Linked DNA regions of Pelodictyon luteolum DSM 273. The protein of the gene in region 1 interacts with the protein of each later gene in a pairwise test. Links are inferred from orthologs where the notes say so. Each region holds a gene or a part of one and is shown on either strand. Other genes may lie near its edges. The genes, in order: accC and ribD.

What was found.
Region 2: the proteins of accC (region 1) and ribD interact in binary tests that used the Escherichia coli proteins (3 or more experiments, as listed by UniProt). The link is inferred for Pelodictyon luteolum DSM 273 from one-to-one orthologs.

The regions. Positions count from the first base shown.
Region 1 is NC_007512.1:2,170,826-2,179,927, forward strand. Bases 6,179-9,102 are described here. They hold accC (acetyl-CoA carboxylase biotin carboxylase subunit), read left to right. Parts: upstream 6,179-6,930; coding sequence 6,931-8,274; downstream 8,275-9,102. Other genes in these bases: efp (elongation factor P), read left to right, coding at 6,179-6,429; accB (acetyl-CoA carboxylase biotin carboxyl carrier protein), read left to right, coding at 6,448-6,909; rpoC (DNA-directed RNA polymerase subunit beta'), read right to left, coding at 8,499-9,102. In the rest of the region: alaS (alanine--tRNA ligase), read right to left, coding at 1-415; PLUT_RS10085 (hypothetical protein), read left to right, coding at 669-959; PLUT_RS10090 (2-oxoacid:acceptor oxidoreductase subunit alpha), read left to right, coding at 1,170-3,053; PLUT_RS10095 (2-oxoacid:ferredoxin oxidoreductase subunit beta), read left to right, coding at 3,057-4,085; PLUT_RS10100 (acetyl-CoA carboxylase carboxyltransferase subunit alpha), read right to left, coding at 4,220-5,227; PLUT_RS10105 (HU family DNA-binding protein), read right to left, coding at 5,370-5,645; more of efp, read left to right, coding at 5,863-6,178. UniProt on the Escherichia coli protein: This protein is a component of the acetyl coenzyme A carboxylase complex; first, biotin carboxylase catalyzes the carboxylation of the carrier protein and then the transcarboxylase transfers the carboxyl group to form malonyl-CoA.
Region 2 is NC_007512.1:837,892-846,993, reverse strand. What follows is about bases 3,606-6,529. They hold ribD (bifunctional diaminohydroxyphosphoribosylaminopyrimidine deaminase/5-amino-6-(5-phosphoribosylamino)uracil reductase RibD), read right to left. Parts: upstream 5,656-6,529; coding sequence 4,555-5,655; downstream 3,606-4,554. Other genes in these bases: PLUT_RS03795 (NFACT RNA binding domain-containing protein), read left to right, coding at 6,283-6,529; PLUT_RS03800 (deoxycytidylate deaminase), read right to left, coding at 5,649-6,191; PLUT_RS03810 (DoxX family protein), read right to left, coding at 4,119-4,535; PLUT_RS03815 (ABC transporter ATP-binding protein), read right to left, coding at 3,606-4,109. Also shown: PLUT_RS03835 (TolC family protein), read right to left, coding at 1-572; PLUT_RS03830 (replication-associated recombination protein A), read right to left, coding at 579-1,952; PLUT_RS03825 (riboflavin synthase), read right to left, coding at 1,953-2,606; tpx (thiol peroxidase), read right to left, coding at 2,742-3,242; more of PLUT_RS03815, read right to left, coding at 3,321-3,605; more of PLUT_RS03795, read left to right, coding at 6,530-7,926; PLUT_RS03790 (acyl-CoA thioesterase), read left to right, coding at 7,972-8,328; PLUT_RS03785 (LptF/LptG family permease), read right to left, coding at 8,363-9,102. UniProt on the Escherichia coli protein: Converts 2,5-diamino-6-(ribosylamino)-4(3h)-pyrimidinone 5'-phosphate into 5-amino-6-(ribosylamino)-2,4(1h,3h)-pyrimidinedione 5'-phosphate.

The DNA.
Region 1 (9,102 bases):
AGATGCGGGCGCTTTCATCGTCGTCGTGGTAGACGGTGGCGTAGAGCCGGTCGGCCGGCAGTTTCCATACTTCGGTGAGGAGCTCCCAGGCCCAGCTGATGGCTTCCTCTTTATAATAGTCGCCGAACGACCAGTTGCCGAGCATCTCGAAAAAGGTGTGGTGGTAGGTATCGCGCCCCACGTCTTCAAGGTCGTTGTGCTTGCCGGAAGCGCGGATGCACTTCTGGGTGTCGGCTGCACGGGTGTATGGCCTCGTGCCCTTTGCAAGGAAGACGTCCTTGAACTGGTTCATGCCGGCGTTGGTAAAAAGAAGCGTCGGGTCGTCGGCAGGAATGACCGGAGCGGAACGGACGATGGTGTGGCTCTTTGCGGCAAAAAAATCCAGGAAGGACTGCCTGATTTCTCGGGAATGCATAGCGAGGGTGAATCTGGTTTCTGTAGGGCCGTTTATGCCTTGAAGGCTCAATGGGCTGGCTCTTTCGGCGACAAAGTTAACCTTTTTACGCCCTTGTTGCCAACCAAATATGTATTGTTTTTCACGCCGGCAACCATCCCTTCCGGCAAAGTGAGCTGCATATGCAATCCCCCCATCTTCCGTAAAAAAGGATTATATTCATGGAGCTACCCGCTCCGGGGAGCCATACTCGAACACCAAAGGGAGGATCGCTATGAGCTGGGGAGTTGAAGATGAAGCCCGCCGCAAAGGGGTGAAAGCGTTGATGGATCTTTCCGAAAAGATCATGCGTGAAAACCCGAATCACGTCAACGATGTCAAAAAAAGCGACAGCGGATGCTGGATGGAACAGATGTACGGCATGCAGCGCTGCGACTTCTGCGACCTCGCCTCCGACTGCCCTATCCGCGAAGAGTCCGAGTGGCAGGCCTACCTGAAGGAAAACAACATCGTCATCGAAAAAAATCCCCCTGGAGAGGGAGGACCCGCACCAGCCGGCACCTGACAACGGAGGCTGGATATTAGGGGCTTGCGTAAGCCCGAATGATGCCTTATATTCTATACTTTAGCGTAGAATGCAGCAGGGGGCGCCCTGTATCTCATCACCCGCCAGCAATACATTTCACCATACAGCGACCCGATGAACGCCATGAGGGGATGTTCACCGCTGGGAGGATTTTGCTGTTTATCAACCTTGAAAAGTAATTAAGGGACAATGACTGACACAAAAACGACAACACGACAGGTCAATGTGACATCGAAAACCAGCGTGACGGTGCTCTTCGCCGGCGACTCTGGTGACGGCATGCAGCTGACCGGCACGCAGTTCGCCAACACCGTCGCGGTGTACGGGTCCGACCTGAATACCTTCCCGAACTTCCCCTCGGAGATCCGCGCCCCGGCCGGCACCATCTCAGGCGTTTCGGGCTTCCAGATGCAGTTCGGCAGCACCGCCGTCTACACTCCCGGCGCAAAGTTCGACGTACTCATCGCCATGAACGCGGCAGCATTGAAGTCGAACATCGACAAGCTTCACCATGGCGGCATCATCATCACCGATACCGACGGATTCGATGCCAAGAACCTGAAGCTCTCGGGCTACGGCGAAGGCAACAGCCCGCTTGAGGACGGATCGCTTCAGGACTATACTCTCTTTGAAATCCCGGTTGTTTCACTCACCCGCGCTGCTCTCGCCGACACCGGTCTCAGCGTGAAGAACATCGACCGCTGCAAGAACATGTTCATCCTGGGCATCCTCTACTGGCTCTACAGCCTGCCCATCGACACCACCGTCAAGACCCTGCAGACGAAATTCAAGAACAAGGCCGACATTGCCGAGGCCAACATCAAGGCGGTACAGGCAGGTTATAATTTCGGTGACGAAACCGACATGTTCGCACAGTTCGGGCGCTTCGAAGTCGGCCCTGCAGCGATGAAGAAGGGTACCTACCGCCGTGTCACAGGCAACGAGGCAGCCGCCATCGGTCTTGCCGCCGCATCGAAGAAAGCCGGCCTGAAGCTCTTCCTCGGCTCCTACCCGATCACCCCGGCTACCGAGATCCTCCAGGCGCTCGCCAACATGAAGAAGTGGGGCGTGAAGACGTTCCAGGCCGAAGATGAAATCGCCGGCGTACTTTCAAGCATCGGCGCATCCTACGGCGGCGCGCTCGCCGCCACAAGCACCTCCGGACCCGGCCTTGCGCTCAAGTCCGAGGCGCTCGGCCTTGCCGTCATCATGGAACTGCCGCTCGTCGTCATGAACGTGCAGCGCGGCGGCCCCTCAACAGGCCTTCCGACCAAGCCCGAACAGTCCGACCTCTTTATCGCCATGTACGGCCGCCACGGCGACGCTCCGATGCCCGTCATCGCCGCCTACTCGCCGGTCGACTGCTTCTATGCAGCCTACGAGGCCGCAAAGATCGCCGTCGAGCATATGACCCCGGTCATCTGCCTCACCGACGGCTACCTCGCATTCAGCTCCGAGCCGATGCTGATCCCCTCACCCGACAGCCTCCTGGAAGTGAAGCCGGTCTTCGCAAAACCCAGGAACGAAGGCGACGACCCCTACCTGCCCTACAAGCGCAATCAGCTCGGCGTAAGGGAGTGGGCCGTTCCCGGCACCAAGGGCCTCGAGCACCGCGTCGGAGGGCTTGAGAAGGCGAATGAAACCGGCAACGTGTCGCACGACCCCCTCAACCATCAGCTGATGACGGATCTCCGCATGGAGAAGGTCGCACGCATCGCCGACTGCATCCCGCTCCAGACCATCGACAATGGAGCAGAGAAGGGCGACCTGCTCGTGCTCGGATGGGGTTCGACCTACGGCGCCATCAAGATCGCCGTCGACCGTGCCCTCAAAGCCGGCCACAGCGTCGCACACGCCCACCTGCGCTACCTTAATCCCTTCCCGAAAAACCTCGGCGAGATCCTCAGGAACTACAAGAAAGTGCTCATTCCCGAGAACAACTGCGGCCAGCTGCTGCTCATGATCAGGGACCAGTTCCTCATCGAGCCGGTAGCGTTCAACAAGGTCGAGGGACTGCCGTTCAACGAGATGGAAATCGAAGCAAAAATCACCGATATCGTAAAGGAGCTTTAAATCATGACCGATACACTAACCACCCTGACCGCCAAGGATTTCACCTCCAATCAGGAGCCAAAATGGTGCGCCGGCTGCGGAGACCATGCGGTCCTGCAGCAGCTGAAAAGCGCTATGGCCGACCTTAACCTCAAGACTGAAGAGGTTGTCGTGGTATCCGGCATCGGATGCTCCTCCCGCCTCCCCTACTACGTGGCCACATATGGGGTGCACGGCATCCACGGCCGCGCCCTGCCGGTTGCCAGCGGCCTGAAAGCCGCCCGCCCCGAACTCAACGTCTGGGTCGCGACCGGAGACGGTGACGCCCTTTCCATCGGCGGCAACCATTACATCCACACCATCAGGCGCAACCCCGACCTGAATGTGATCCTGCTCAACAACGAGATCTACGGTCTGACCAAGGGCCAGTACTCTCCGACCTCGAAGATCGGCCAGAGGACGGTGACCTCACCCAACGGCCTGATCGATTACCCGATAAACACCATTGCCCTGACGCTCGGCGCCGGTGGCACCTTTGTTGCAAGGGTGACGGACCGCGACGGCAAGTTCATGCGCGAAATCTTCAAGCGCGGAGCCCGGCACCGCGGCACCTCGCTGATTGAAATCTATCAGAACTGCCCGATCTTCAACGACAACGCCTTCTCGGCTTTCACCGACCGCGAGCGTAAGGCCGACACCACGCTGTATGTAGAGCATGGTCAGCCGCTGGTATTCGGCAAGGAAAGCGACAAGGGCATCCGCCTCGACGGCTTCAAACCGGTCGTTGTCAACCTCAACGATGCCTCGGTATCGAAAAACGACCTCTGGATCCACGATGAGGGCGACTTCAACAAAGCCAACATCCTCTCACGCTTCTTCGACAATCCGAATGCTTCCGAGGACTTCCCCCCGAGGCCATTCGGCATTTTCTATGTGGAAGACCGCTTCACCTACGAAGATGCGCTCACCGCACAGGTCGAAAAGGCTCAGGAGAACGGCGAAGGAACGCTCGAGGCCCTGCTTGCAGGCAACAGCACCTGGACCATCAAGTAACCCCTGCCTGAACAAACAGGACGGGCATAACAGAAAAGCCGGCTGCAGAGCCGGCTTTTCTGTTTCTACACTAATCCATGTACTCCCCGTTAAACCTCCGGATAAACCCGGAGACTGCGGGCCGGAGGCGGTGTTCACCCTTCGTCGTTCCACACGCCCATGGCGGAGAACTTTTCAATACGGTTGTTGACAAGCTCTTTCTCCGGCACAGGCATGAGCGCCTTCAGCTCTTCGATGAGCATCCCTTTCAAGGTGGAGGCCATAGCCTCGGGGTCGGTATGCGCACCACCCATCGGTTCAGGTATGATGCGGTCGATAATTCCCTGCTTCAGGAGGTCTTCCGCCGTGAGCTGCAGCGCCTCGGCCGCCTGCTCCTTATAGTTCCAGCTCCGCCACAGGATGGACGAGCAGCTTTCAGGGGAGATGACGGAGTACCAGCTGTTTTCAGCCATCAGGATGCGGTCACCGACACCGAGACCGATGGCACCGCCGCTTGCGCCTTCACCAATGATGACGACGATGACCGGGACGGTAAGCTTGGCCATTTCATAGAGATTGCGGGCGATGGCCTCAGCCTGTCCGCGCTCTTCGGCCTCGATGCCGGGGAATGCCCCGGGGGTATCGATGAGGGTGATGACGGGCTTCCGGAACTTCTCTGCGAGCTTCATCAGCCTGAGCGCCTTGCGGTACCCTTCGGGCTGGGCCATGCCAAAGTTGCGGTAAAGGTTCGACTTGGTGTCGCGACCTTTCTGGTGGCCGATCACCATAACCGGCTGGGAGTATCCCGATGCACGGTCTTCCAGGCGGGCGAACCCGCCGACGATAGCCTTGTCATCGCTGAAGTGCCGGTCGCCGGCCAGTTCAACGAAGTCACAGGTCATCATGTAGATGTAATCGAGCGTATAGGGGCGTTCCGGGTGGCGGGCCAGCTGCACCTTCTGCCACCTGGTAAGGTTTTTGTAGATCGACCGCCGAAGTGCGTCGACCTTCTTTTCCAGAGTTTCAATTTCTTTCGAGAGCGCATCGCTCTCCACGGGTGCCTGTTCGCGGGAGCTGCTCCGGAGACACTCGCGCATCTCGTTCAGCTTGGCTTCCAGTTCAACAACGGGCCGTTCAAAATCCAGCACGACATTCGTAGCCATAGTGCGTAGTATAATATAAGATGGTCGCCTCCTTCGCCCCCTTATGGGGTTCGGACGCGGTTAGCGATAAAAAAAGCCCATCAGGCAGATGCCCGGATGGACTTTTTTATAATAATACAGCACAAAGCGGGAGAGAAGGGGATTATCCACCGACCTCGTCCTTGAGCGCCTTGCCAGGCTTGAACTTCACAACTTTCTTGGCAGGAATGGTGATGGCCTTTCCGGTCTGGGGATTGCGTCCCTGACGTGCAGCCCTGTCGCCCGTGGTGAAGGTGCCGAAGCCAACGAGAGTGACATCGTCGCCGCCCTTGAGGGAGGAGGTAACGACATTGATGAAAGCGTTGACTGCGCGCTCGGCATCAACTTTGGTAAGTTTGGCCTGTGCGGCAATCTTCTCTACTAACTCAGCTTTTGACATGTGGCATTGTTTTTTGTTGAAGTAAAACCCGATCAATAATGCAAAGGTACTAATGGAATGAATTTAAACAGTACTTCATAAAGATGCAATCTGTTTTTACCCATAAAAGCCAATAGATTCGGCTATTTGAAGTTCGTCGTGCGCTATGTTATATTCACTATCTTTGATTCGGGGATTCCAGGAGGAGGCCCCGGTACGTAAATATTTCACCCGAGCAATGACTTCGATCAGCAACATATCCAAAGGTTCCATCATCCGATTCAAGGGGGAACCCCATATCATGGAAAGCCTTGTACACCGAACGCCGGGCAATCTCCGGGCATTTTATCAAGCAAGCATGCGCAATCTCAAAAGCGGCCGAAACGTCGAGTACCGCTTCAGCGCCACAGAGTCCGTCGATCTCATCGTCACCGAACGGAAGGAGTACCAGTACCTCTATCCAGACGGCAGCGACTTTGTCATGATGGACAACGAAACCTTCGACCAGATCAATGTCCCCGAATCGGCAATCGGTCCTGCAGTCCGCTTTCTCAAGGACGGTGTGAACGCCATGATAGTATTTTCAGATGACGGTGCCATTCTCAGCGTCGAGCTCCCGACCTTTGTCGAAGTGGAGATCACTGAGACCAGCCCTGCCACAAAGGACGACCGGGCCACCAGCGGCACCAAGACCGCGGTGATTGAAACCGGCGCCGAGGTCAATGTTCCCATGTTTCTTCAGACCGGCAGCATCATCCGCGTCGACACCCGCAGCGGGGAGTACATTGAGCGGGTAAAAAAATAACCTAAAGCCTCACCTATCATGAATCTCAACGAAATCAAGCAGCTCATCGGCCTCGTCAACGGCTCTGATCTTCAGGAAGCCATCATCGAAGAGGGTGACTTCAAGATCATCCTCCGCCGCAGCGTACCCCAGAGTGTGCAGTACGCACCGGCTCCCGCTCCCGCACCGGCTGCTCCAGCTGTCGCGCCTGCGGCAGCTCCGGCACCTGTCGTCGAAGCAACCCTCACCGCTCAGGCTGCCGGATTGATCGACGTCTGCTCACCGATCGTCGGCACCTTCTATCAGGCGTCCTCACCCGATGCCGCTCCCTTCGTCAGCGTCGGCGACACCGTGAAGAAAGGCGACATTCTCTGTATCATCGAAGCCATGAAGCTGATGAACGAGATCGAAGCCGAGATTTCCGGCACCATTGCCGAAATTCTTGTCGAAAACGGCCAGCCGATCGAGTACGACCAGCCCCTTTTCCGCATCAAACCCTAAACAATGCCATCCCCAACAACCGTGTTCAAGAAAATCCTTGTCGCAAACCGGGGCGAAATCACCCTTCGCATCATGCAGACCTGCCGTGAGATGGGCATCAGCACGGTTGCAGTCTATTCAAAAGTAGATGCTGATTCGATCCATGTGAAGTATGCCGACGAGGCAGTCTGCATCGGACCCGCCCTGTCGAAGGAGAGCTACCTCAACATCCCGCGCCTGATGGCCGCGGCCGAGGTCACCAATGCCGATGCGATCCATCCCGGTTACGGGTTCCTCGCCGAAAATGCCGATTTTTCCGATGTCTGCGCTTCGGCCGGCATCAAGTTCATCGGCCCTTCGGCCAGGATGATCAACCAGATGGGCGACAAGAACACCGCAAAGTCGACCATGATCGCGGCTAACGTCCCGGTCGTTCCCGGCAGCCCCGGTCTCGTCACCGACCTCAAGGAAGCCATTGCCGTAGCGAAAAAGACCGGCTACCCCGTCATCATCAAGCCGACCGCAGGTGGCGGAGGAAAGGGGATGCGGGTCGTGCATGAGGAAAGCCAGCTTGAAAAAGCGCTCAACACGGCAAGAAGCGAAGCCGAGCAGGCTTTCGGCAACAGCGGCGTTTATATAGAGAAGTTCCTCGAGAATCCCCGTCATGTTGAAATCCAGATCCTTTCGGACCAGCACGGCAACACCCTTCACCTCGGCGAGCGCGACTGCACCGTGCAGCGCCGCCACCAGAAACTGATTGAAGAGACTCCCTCCCCGGTAGTCGATGAGGCGCTGCGTAAAAGAATGGGTGATGCGGCCGTTGCAGCCGCAAAGGCAATCAACTATGAGGGTGCTGGCACCATCGAGTTCCTGCTCGACCGCCACAAGGACTTCTATTTCATGGAGATGAATACCCGCATCCAGGTCGAGCATCCAGTCACCGAAGAGCGCTACGATGTGGATATCGTGAAGGAACAGATTCTGATTGCGGCCGGCGAGTCGCTCAAAGGACGCGTCTTCACCCCGAAGGGTCACTCCATAGAGTGCCGCATCAACGCAGAGGACCCGGAGCACATGTTCCGACCCTCACCAGGCAAACTTCAGGTGTTCCACACGCCCGGTGGGCATGGCGTCAGGGTAGATTCGCACTGCTATGCGAGCTACGTGGTACCATCCAACTACGACTCCATGATCGGCAAGCTGATTGTCACTGCACATACCCGTGAAGAAGCCATCGAGCGGATGTCGCGCGCGCTTGACGAGTTCATCGTCGTCGGAATACAGACGACCATCCCCTTCCACAAACAGGTGATGCATAACCCTGTTTTCCGCAGCGGCGACTACGACACCAGTTTCCTCGACAGCTTCCGCTTCGAAAAGAAGTAATCAGGCTGCACTCCGGAATGCGTCTCTTTCCGCACGCACTGGCTATACGTCGCTTTTGGAAAAGGCCGCCCCGAAGGGCGGCCTTTTCCATTTTCCAGCCACAACCAGCATCTGGTCCGGGTATCCATAGCCGAATCAACAACCGGATAAGAACAAGTAAAGCCGCCCGAAGGCAGCTTTACTTGTTAACTCTCCCGGGATGACTATCCCGACAATGAAGCAGCTTACTCGTCCATCGCTTCGCGGCGAGCCTGCGCTTCGGCTTCAGCGGCCGCTGCTGCGGCATCTGAGGCTTCAATCGCTTCTCCACCAAGGCGGATGGCCTTGTACTTCTTCAGTCCGGTACCGGCCGGGATCAGCTTGCCGACGATGACATTCTCCTTCAGACCTGCAAGATGGTCGACCTTGCCGGCGACTGCCGCATCGGTGAGCACCTTGGTGGTCTCCTGGAAGGAGGCCGCCGAGATGACACTCTCAGTCTGGAGTGCGGCGCTTGTGATGCCGAGCAGGACCGGATGCGAGGTTGCCTGAAGGGCGGGCTCGAAGGCGATGAGCTGTTTTTCGTTCTTGCGCAGGTCACGGTTGAGTTTGGTGATCTCGCGCAGGCGATGGAGCTGGTCGTCCTGAATCCTCGGCGGAGCATCGCCCCGCTCGCTGATACGCACCTTTTCGGACACGTTTTCGTTGGCCTCCAGGAAGACACTGCGATCGATTAGGTCGCCGGGAAGCAGCTCGGTATCACCGGGCTCCTCGACGCGGACCTTCTGCAGCATCTGGCGTACAATCACTTCAAGGTGCTTGTCGTTGATTTCCACACCTGCGTTGATC
Region 2 (9,102 bases), 1.3 Mb from region 1 along the record:
CTGGCCTCTTCCCAGCGCTCGATGCTGTCCTGGACAAGCTGCAGCTGATCGCGCGATATGAGGGCGTCGAAGTAGGCCATCCTGATATCCGACACTACGGCGGCCTCCGCATCGCGGTATGCCTCGGCACTGATTTTCTTCACGATCCCGGCACCCCGGATGCCGGCAAACGCCGTACCGTTGAAAAGGGACTGCTGGAGGTCCAGGGTAGCCTTGCCGGAGTTGTCGGCACTGATGTTGATCGGCGTGAATCCCGACTGATTACCCTCGAGGGCTCCAAATGATGAGGGAAAAAAAAGCACCGAAGACTTCAGCGAGCGGGTGTAGGTGAACCCGGAGCTCAGCTGCGGAAGGACCGGCGACCATGCCTCGCGGACTTTTGCCGCGCTCATGTCGCATTCAAGCCGGGCGATCTCCAGCCGGCGGCTCTTCTCCATTCCTATACGGACGGCATCGGCGACCGACACCCGGAGGGGGGCCTGCGGGGTATCGGGGGAACCCGGCGCTGCATGGGCAACGAGAGGCATGAGCAGGGCGCAGAGAAGAACCGTAAGGGTGGAAAGGCGGAACATCGGCGTTCAGGAATTTGTGGTTGCGTTCTCGGTGTCCGGGGCACCGTACCGGTCGTCCCAGAGCGAGCGGAGGCGTTCGGCGAGGTACTTCTCCCTCCCCTCTTCGACGGGGCGGTAGTAGGGTTTTGGTTCCATACCGTCCGGGAAATACCGTTCACGGACAAAATGGTTCGGAAAATCGTGCGGGTAGCGGTAACCGGCCCCATAGCCCTCCTGCTTCATGAACTTCGTCGGGGCATTGCAGAGGTGCTTCGGCACCGCAAGGTCCTGCAGCGAGGCAGACTCCGCAAGGGCCTGGTTGACGGCAATGTATGATGCGTTCGACTTCGGGCACGAGGCCAGATAGGTCACCCCCTGGGCAAGGTTGATGCGGGCTTCCGGCATGCCGATCAATGTAACCGCCTGAAAAACAGATACGGCGAGGGTTATGGCGTAGGGATCGGCGTTGCCGATATCCTCGCTGGCGAATATGACAAGGCGCCGGGCAATGAAGCGGGGATCCTCTCCCCCTTCAATCATGCGGGCAAGCCAGAACAATGCGGCATCGGGGTCGGAACCCCGCATGGACTTGATGAAGGCAGAGACAGTATTGTAATGCGCCTCCCCGCCATGGTCATAAATCGGTGCACGGTGCTGGAGCGCGCGCTCCAAGAGATCTCTGCCGATAAGCGCCGGATCCTCATCCTCCGCAATAAGCAGAAACGCAGCCTCAAGGGCGTTGAGTGCCTTTCGGGCGTCACCTCCAGAAAACCGGAGGAGGAACTCCATGTCCTCCACCTGCACATGGCGGTCCCGGAACAGCGGATCGACTGAAAGGGCCCGGGTAACGACCAGGCGGATGTCTTCAGGGCCGAGGGATTTAAGGGTATAGACCTGCATCCTGCTGAGCAGGGCGGCGTTGATTTCGAACGAGGGGTTTTCCGTAGTCGCGCCGATCAGCACAACCACACCCTGTTCAATGGCGTGCAGGAGCGTATCCTGCTGCGACTTGTTGAATCGGTGGATCTCGTCGATGAAAAGCAGGGTGCGGATCCCCCTTGCCCTTGAGGATGCAGCGTTTTCAAGCACCCTGCGCACGTCCTTCACACCGGACTCGATGGCGGAAAGCTGCTCGAAGCGGAAGTCGAGCGCCGAGGCGCAGATTTCCGCAAGGGTGGTCTTGCCCGATCCGGGAGGCCCCCAGAAGATCATGGAGGGCAGCTGCCCCCCGCCGAGAAAGCGCCGCAGCGGCCCCATGGGGCCGACAAGGTGCTCCTGGCCGGCCATCTCATCGATGCTTTGGGGCCGAACCCGCTCGGCAAGCGGCTGGAACGCGCCGGCACCCGAAGAGGGCGGAGGTGAGCCGAAAAGGTCCGGCTGGCTGTCCTTCGGAGCTGCCACCTAGAACCCCCTCTCCTGCAGCCATGCCTCGCTGATTACTGATCCGTCGGCCTGTGAAACGCCCGAACCGGTTTGGCGCGCCACATATTTGCCAAGGATGTCGAACTCCAGGTTGACCCGGCTCCCCGCCACGAGGGCGTTAAGGGTAGTATGGGCGAAAGTATAGGGAATGAGGGCGACGGTGAAACGGAGCCCATCGAGACGCGCAACCGTGAGGCTGACTCCGTCGATGGTGATGGAACCGGCAGAAACGATCAGGGGGGAGAACGCTTCGGGGAAGGTGACCGAGATCTCGCGGCTGCTTCCGAGATCACGTACCGAGGATACCGGAGCGGTGCAGTCGACATGGCCGAGGACAAAATGCCCGCCGAGCCGGTCGATGGGGCGGAGCGCGCGCTCAAGGTTCACCAGCGAGCCCTCATGGAGGTCTCCGAGGCTCGTTTTCTTCAGCGTCTCCTCGACGGTATCGACCTCGAACGAGTGCGCCTCAACCCGGACGACGGTCTGGCAGGCACCGTTGATGCTGACACTTTCATCGACCGAGAGGCCTTCAAGGCTCTCTGCTCCGCTGTGACGGACACGGAGCCGGAGGCCCCCCTTTTGACGGGAAAGCCCCTGAACGCGGCCGACATCCTTGATTATTCCGGTGAACATTGCTTTCCTTCCTGTTTGCAGTTTTCCCCAATATATCGCCCCGCCCGTTGCCGGCAAAGCCGCACAACGAAAGAGTGCCGGCTTCACGGCCGGCACCTCTCTCTCTCTCTCTCTGGATAAAAACAGAACCTCAGCTCACTGCAGTGCCTTGAGGGCTGCTGCGTAGTCGGGTTCCTGCACGATTTCGGGCACCTGCTCGCTGTATGCCACACGTCCGTCTGCGTCGACTACGACCACGGCTCGTGAAAGCAGGCCCTTCAGCGGTCCGTCGGTGAGGGTCACGCCATAATCGCGGCCGAACTCGGGGGAACGGAACACGGAAAGCGCAATGACATCCGTCAGCCCCTCAAGCTCGCAGAACCGGTTGTGGGCGAAGGGAAGATCTGCTGAAATACAGAGCACGACCGTGTTGTCGAGTGCTGCGGCTTCCTGGTTGAAGCGCCTGACGGAAGCAGCGCAGACTGCTGTATCCAGACTCGGAAAAATGTTGAGCACCATACGGCGTCCGGCAAAATCAGCAGGACCGGCTTCACTGAGATCGGTTTTCACGAGGCAGAAAAAAGGAGCTTCAGTGCCGACGGCCGGAAGGGTTCCGGAGGTGTGTACAGGGTTGCCCTTGAGGGTGATGGTGGCCATAAACAAATCATTGATTGGTTTGAAAAAAAAAAAGACTCCGAGGAGAAACGAACCGTCTGTCAACGCAGAGAGTTCCCCTCAGTCCCCCGGAAAAACCTGATACCAGCCCTCCACGGCGGCAACCCGCAACGGGACATCGAACAGTTCAGAAAGAAGCGGCGCGGTGAGCATGGTCTCTTTCGGACCGTCGGCGACAATGCGCCCCTCCTTCATATGCACCACCCGGCCGATTTCGGGAGGTATCTCATGGACATGATGGGTCACGAGAAGCACCGTTTTCTCCCGCTGCATCAGCCGGCGAAGTGTCTTGAGGTAGTGGAATGCGGCACTGAGGTCAAGTCCGGAGGTCGGCTCATCGAACAGCAGCAGTTCGGGGTCCAGAAAGAGCGCACGGGCGAGGATGAAGCGACGCTGCTCACCGGTCGAGAGGTCACCAAACCTGCGCTCCCGAAGGCCGCTGAGGCCGAGTTCGTTCATGAGTACTTCCGCCCGGCTCATCTCGTCGGCGCTGAACTCCTGATGCGCCCAGGTACCGATGCTCGCCCTGGCCCCTGAAAGCACCACATCGAGACCCCTCGTTCCCGGGAGGTAGTGCGACTGCAGGTCATGGGAGATGATGCCCTGGCGCCGGCGAAGCAGGTTGACATCCCAGTTCCGGCGGCCGAAGACCTCAAGGGAGCTCTCCGCCATATCGACCGGGTAGAGCTCGCAGGCTGCAAGCTGCAGGAGCGTGCTCTTCCCCGATCCGTTCGGACCGAGGATTGCCGTATGCACCCCGGCCTCCTGCTGGAAAGAAAAACCGGACAGTACCCGTCTTCCGCCGCGGTATGCGGTGACGCTGCGGATGTCGATGGAGAGTTCCTTCACCACGCTCCCCTATTTCCAGAGGCCGCTGCCTTTAGAAAATGCGAACCTGCCCGCCCCGAGAAAAAAGATGGCGAGGGAGCCGAAAAGGAAAAGCGCTTGAAGCTCAAGGACGTAGCCGCCGTGCTCGGAAAAAGAGGTAAGGTCCTTCATGTGTGCCAGATAGACGGCCATCACCATGACGAATGCCTCGGTAAGGGCGGCAAGACGGGTATAGAGGCCGAGGACGATGAAGAGCGGAGCCAGGATCTCACCAACGAGGATGCCGTGGGAGAGATAGGCCGGCAGGTCGGCCTTTTCCAGCATCCCGGCAAGGAAAGCGTAGCCGTGCTGGAGTTTATGCACCCCATGGAACAGCATCAGGCCGCCGACAGAGATGCGCAGCAGGAGTTTACCCAAGTCGCTGTTGTTGACGAATCGCTCAAGCATCGGAAAGTCTCCCGGTTGATTATGGTTGGAAATAGGCTTCAAGCAGGATGTCCCGGCCAAACGCCTTCGATTGCCCGAACTCGAGCTGGACGGCCCCGGAGGGAGCCTCGACTGCGAGGGGTGCGAATGAGGGGAGGGCGTCAGCGCCGAAGAGTTTCGGGGCGATGAACATCAGCAGCTTGTCGGCAAGGCCGGCACGGACAAATGCGGCTGAAAGCCGGCTCCCCGACTCGACAAGGAGAGAAAGCACGTCGCGCCGGTGCAGCTCCCGGAGCACCTGAGAAAGATCGAGCCCTCCCGGGACCTCACGGACGAACACCACTTCAATCCCCTTCTTTTCGGCTGCCGAGGCCTCCGTGGTGCCCTGCATCCTGCCGGCGGCAAAGACCAGGGTCGGGGCGTCGCTGCTGAAGACGGGAGCGTCGAACGGAACCCGGAGCCCGGAGTCCAGCACCACCCGGAGAGGATTCCGCCCCTCCACGTCGCGGACAGTCAGCTGCGCGCGGTCCAGAAGCACGGTCGCCGCACCGGCGAGCACGGCATCATACGTGCTCCGGAGGCGGTGGACCTCCCTGCGGGCTTCGCTGCCGGTAATCCATTTCGATGCGCCATCAGCAGTTGCAATCCGTCCGTCAAGGGTTTCGGCGATCTTCAGGGCCACGAACGGGCGGCCTTTCGTATGACTCGTGATGAACGCCTCGTTCAGGCGCAGGCACTCAGCTTCCAGCACCCCTTCATACACATCGACCCCGCTGTCCCGGAGGCGCATAATCCCCCTGCCGGCAACCTTCGGATTCGGGTCGCGGCACCCGACGACGACCCGGGGTATCATTTTCTCTATGATGAGATCGGAACAGGGCGGCGTTCGCCCGAAATGGGAACAGGGCTCAAGGTTGACGTAGAGGGTGCTGCGTGAAAGGAGTGACGGGTCAGAAACTGCGGCAATGGCGTTCACTTCGGCGTGCGGTCCGCCGCACTGCATATGATACCCTTCCCCGATGACCGAGCCATCACACACGATGAGGGAACCGACCATGGGGTTCGGGCTGACGGAGCCGGCGCCCTGGAGTGCCAGCTCGATGCATCGGGCCATATGGCAGGCGTCAGCCTCTGTCAGCATGTGCAGCCTTTATCGCCCTCTTCAACATGCACCTGCACCAGTCTGATGCCCGAAAGGCGCAGGAGTTCGGCGATATGCTCGATCTTGTAGGGCTTGTCGTAATAGATGGTCTTGATGCCCACGTTGATGAGCACCTTCAAACAGTGGATGCAGGGGCTTGCCGTGATGTATATGTCGGAGTCGCTGATGGAGACCCCGTGCTTGGCCGCCTGAGCGATGGCATTGATTTCAGCATGGATGGTGTTCACGCAGTTCTCCTCCACCGTCCCGTCGGGATGCGTGCTGCGGTAGATCCTGCAGTTGGTCTCGTTGCAGTGCGGCAGGCCGGAGGGCGCTCCGTTGTATCCTGTAGAGAGGATGCTGTGGTCGCGCACGATGACCGCGCCGATATGGCCCCTCGTGCAGGTTGCCCTGCGGGAAATCAGATGAGCGACGCTCATGAAATATTCATGCCATCCCAGCCGTTTTTCAGTCCCCCGGCTCCCTTCGCCCGCGTCATTGCCGCAACAGCAGCCGGCAGTTGTCTCTTCGGCCATAACCCTTTTATTTTCAAGCATTCGTGAAAGAAACCCGACATTTTTTCTAAAATAGAGAAAAAGATCGTCGACACGCAACCTTTCGCCTCCGATGCACCGCAATTACTTTACACTCCTTCACGCACAGGGCGAGCTCCAGCGGGCGCTGGAGGGCGGCATTCTCGAAGGCATCCATTCACAGGCAGAGGGAGAAATGACCCTCAGCTGCACGACCGCCGGCGGCGAACCCATTGAGCTCGTCATCTTCACCCGCAGCCCGCAGGTCTCCCTCTTCACCCGGCACGGGCACCACCGGAAAAAAAGCAACAGCGCGACCCTCTGGAATGAGGTTGCGGAGATGAAAATCAGGGCAGTAGCAATGCACCCCCGGGACAGGGAGCTCTGCATCAGCCTTGGCGATGGCCACACTCTCGCCATCCAGGTGTTCGCAGCCAAAACAGCAGTCCTCCTCCTCTCCCCCGACGGCCGGGTCCAGAGAACGTTCGGAAAAGAAACCGTGCCGCCACACCCGGACATCCCGGGAGAAGACAAGCCCTCCATCGCAGTCGGGCTCCAGCAGCTGGCCGGGTCACCGGAACTGTTTTACCGGCACATCCAGCGGAATGCAGAAAGCGGCAGGGATCCCGGTGCGGGCCTGCCGGGATTCGACCGGGCGCTCGGGCGGGAACTCCTCCGGCGAGCCGGGGGCGACATCTCGATAGAGAACCTCTTCCTGCAGTTCAGCGCCCTTGCCCTTGAGCTCCTGAACCCTACGCCGCATCTCCCTGTTTCAGCATCGGGAACGCCGAAGTTCAGCATCCTCGCCTGCCCGGTTGCTGGAGGGCAAGCGGCAGAGAGCGTCCTTGAAGGGCTCAGGGCATACAGCACCGCAACCCTCAGAAGGATGAACACCGAGGGAAAAATGAAGGAGGTGCAGGGCGCCATTGAAACCCGCCTGAAAAAAATCAGGACGGAGCTCGAAGCAATGGACCCCAAGGCTCTGGAGGAACTTGGCGCAACGCATGAAACCTTCGGCCACCTCCTCATCGCCTCGCTGTACCGGGAGCGCACCGACCCCTCGTCGATAACCGTCGGAAACATCTTCCGGGAGGGCACCCCCTCCCTCACCATCCCGCTGCAGCCGGAACTCAGCCTGCAGCAGAACGCGGCCCGTTACTTCAGAAAAGCAGCCAAAGCGAGGAGCAGCATGGAGGGCATGGAAACACGGAGAGCCGAGCTGGAGCGGCAGGAGGCAACGATCGGGAAGGAACTCCTGCGCTCCATGGAACCCGGGAACCCGCACGAAGCCGCACGGTTCAAAAGGGAGCTGGAGCAACAGCCCTGGGCATCAGTCCTCCAGTCGGGAAAGGGCAATAAAAACAGCGCAACACCCTTCAGAACCATCAGGATCTCCGACACGGCGACCCTCTTCATCGGCAGAAACGCCCTGAACAACGACCTGTTGACCTTCAAGCATGCAAAGCCGGACGACATCTGGCTCCACGCCCGGGGAGCCTCCGGATCGCACTGCGTGCTGAGAGGGTCGGGGCCGGACCATACCGATGAGATCCTCAAGGCAGCCTCCATCGCCGCATGGCATTCATCGGCCAAACATTCCAGCCTGGTCCCGGTCATCCAGACCCTGAAAAAACATGTCCGCCGGGGCAGGAATCTTCCCGCCGGCCAGGTTGTTGTGGAGAGCGAACGAGTGTTCTTTGTGCGCCCATCGAAAGACGGCAGCCAGCAAAACCCCTAACCACAGCCCCCCTTCCACCCCCAAACGACACCAGTCAGAAAACATATGGAAAACTTCAAGCTCGTTCTCCCCGAACACCTCAACCACTACGGATTCCTCTTCGGCGGCAACCTCCTGAAATGGATCGACGAGGTCAGCTACATCGCCGTGACCCTCGACTTCCCCGGCTGCAACTTCGTCACGGTAGCAATGGACCGGGTCGAGTTCCGCAAAAGCATCCGCGGCGGCACCATCCTCCGCTTCGAAACCACGAAGAAGCGCGTCGGACGCACTTCGGTGGAGTACACCGTGCAGGTCTTCACTGAAAAAATAGAGAATCGTGAGCGGGTCATGGCCTTCAGCACCAACATCACCTTCGTCGCGGTTGACGAAGAGGGCAGTAAAACGCCGATACCGTGTTAGTTCTCTGCCACGACACGGTACTGCAGACAGACCTTTAGCGGCTTGACCGGAAAACGGCGGTGGTCAGGCTGACGGTAAGGGTACTGCCGATAACGGCAATGACGACATCAGCCATCCATATAGCCACGGCAGGTGGAAGCACGCCCCACTCGGCCATGTTCTCGCCGGTGATCATCAGCACCCAGTAGAGCACGAAAAAGAGAAGGGAGAGCACTGCGCCGATCCCGAAACCACCCCTGCGGGCAAGAACGCCGAGCGGGGCGCCGATCAGCACGAACACGAAGCAGGCAAACGCAAGGGCATATTTCTTGTGGTATTCGGCCATATACCGGTTGTAGAGCATCTGGTTCATGTCAATGACCTTCAGCTCGCTCTCAACCAGACCGAGCTGCCGGTCGATGTATCCGGCAACAGCCGTAACAGCCCTGACATTGCTTCCGCCCCTGACTTCCGGATAGTTGACGGCGTTGGATGGCGCGACCAACGAAATGGCCTGCTCGAACATGTCGATCGGCATGCTGATTTTGCGTTCGGCCACCTCGACCTGCTGACGGTACTCCTCGGCAACCGAGAGCAGTTCGCGAGCTGACAGCTCATGGCCTCCCGAACGGGCCCGGTTCTCTGAACTTCTGGAAAACCCGAATCCGGTCGATTCAAACACAAACCGGTGCCGGTCAAACTCCATCTTCCTGTAAAGCCGGTGCCCGGGAACCTGCACCTCATGGATCTGGCCATCGGAGAGCATCATGACAAGGTAGCGCCCGTCAGCGGAAA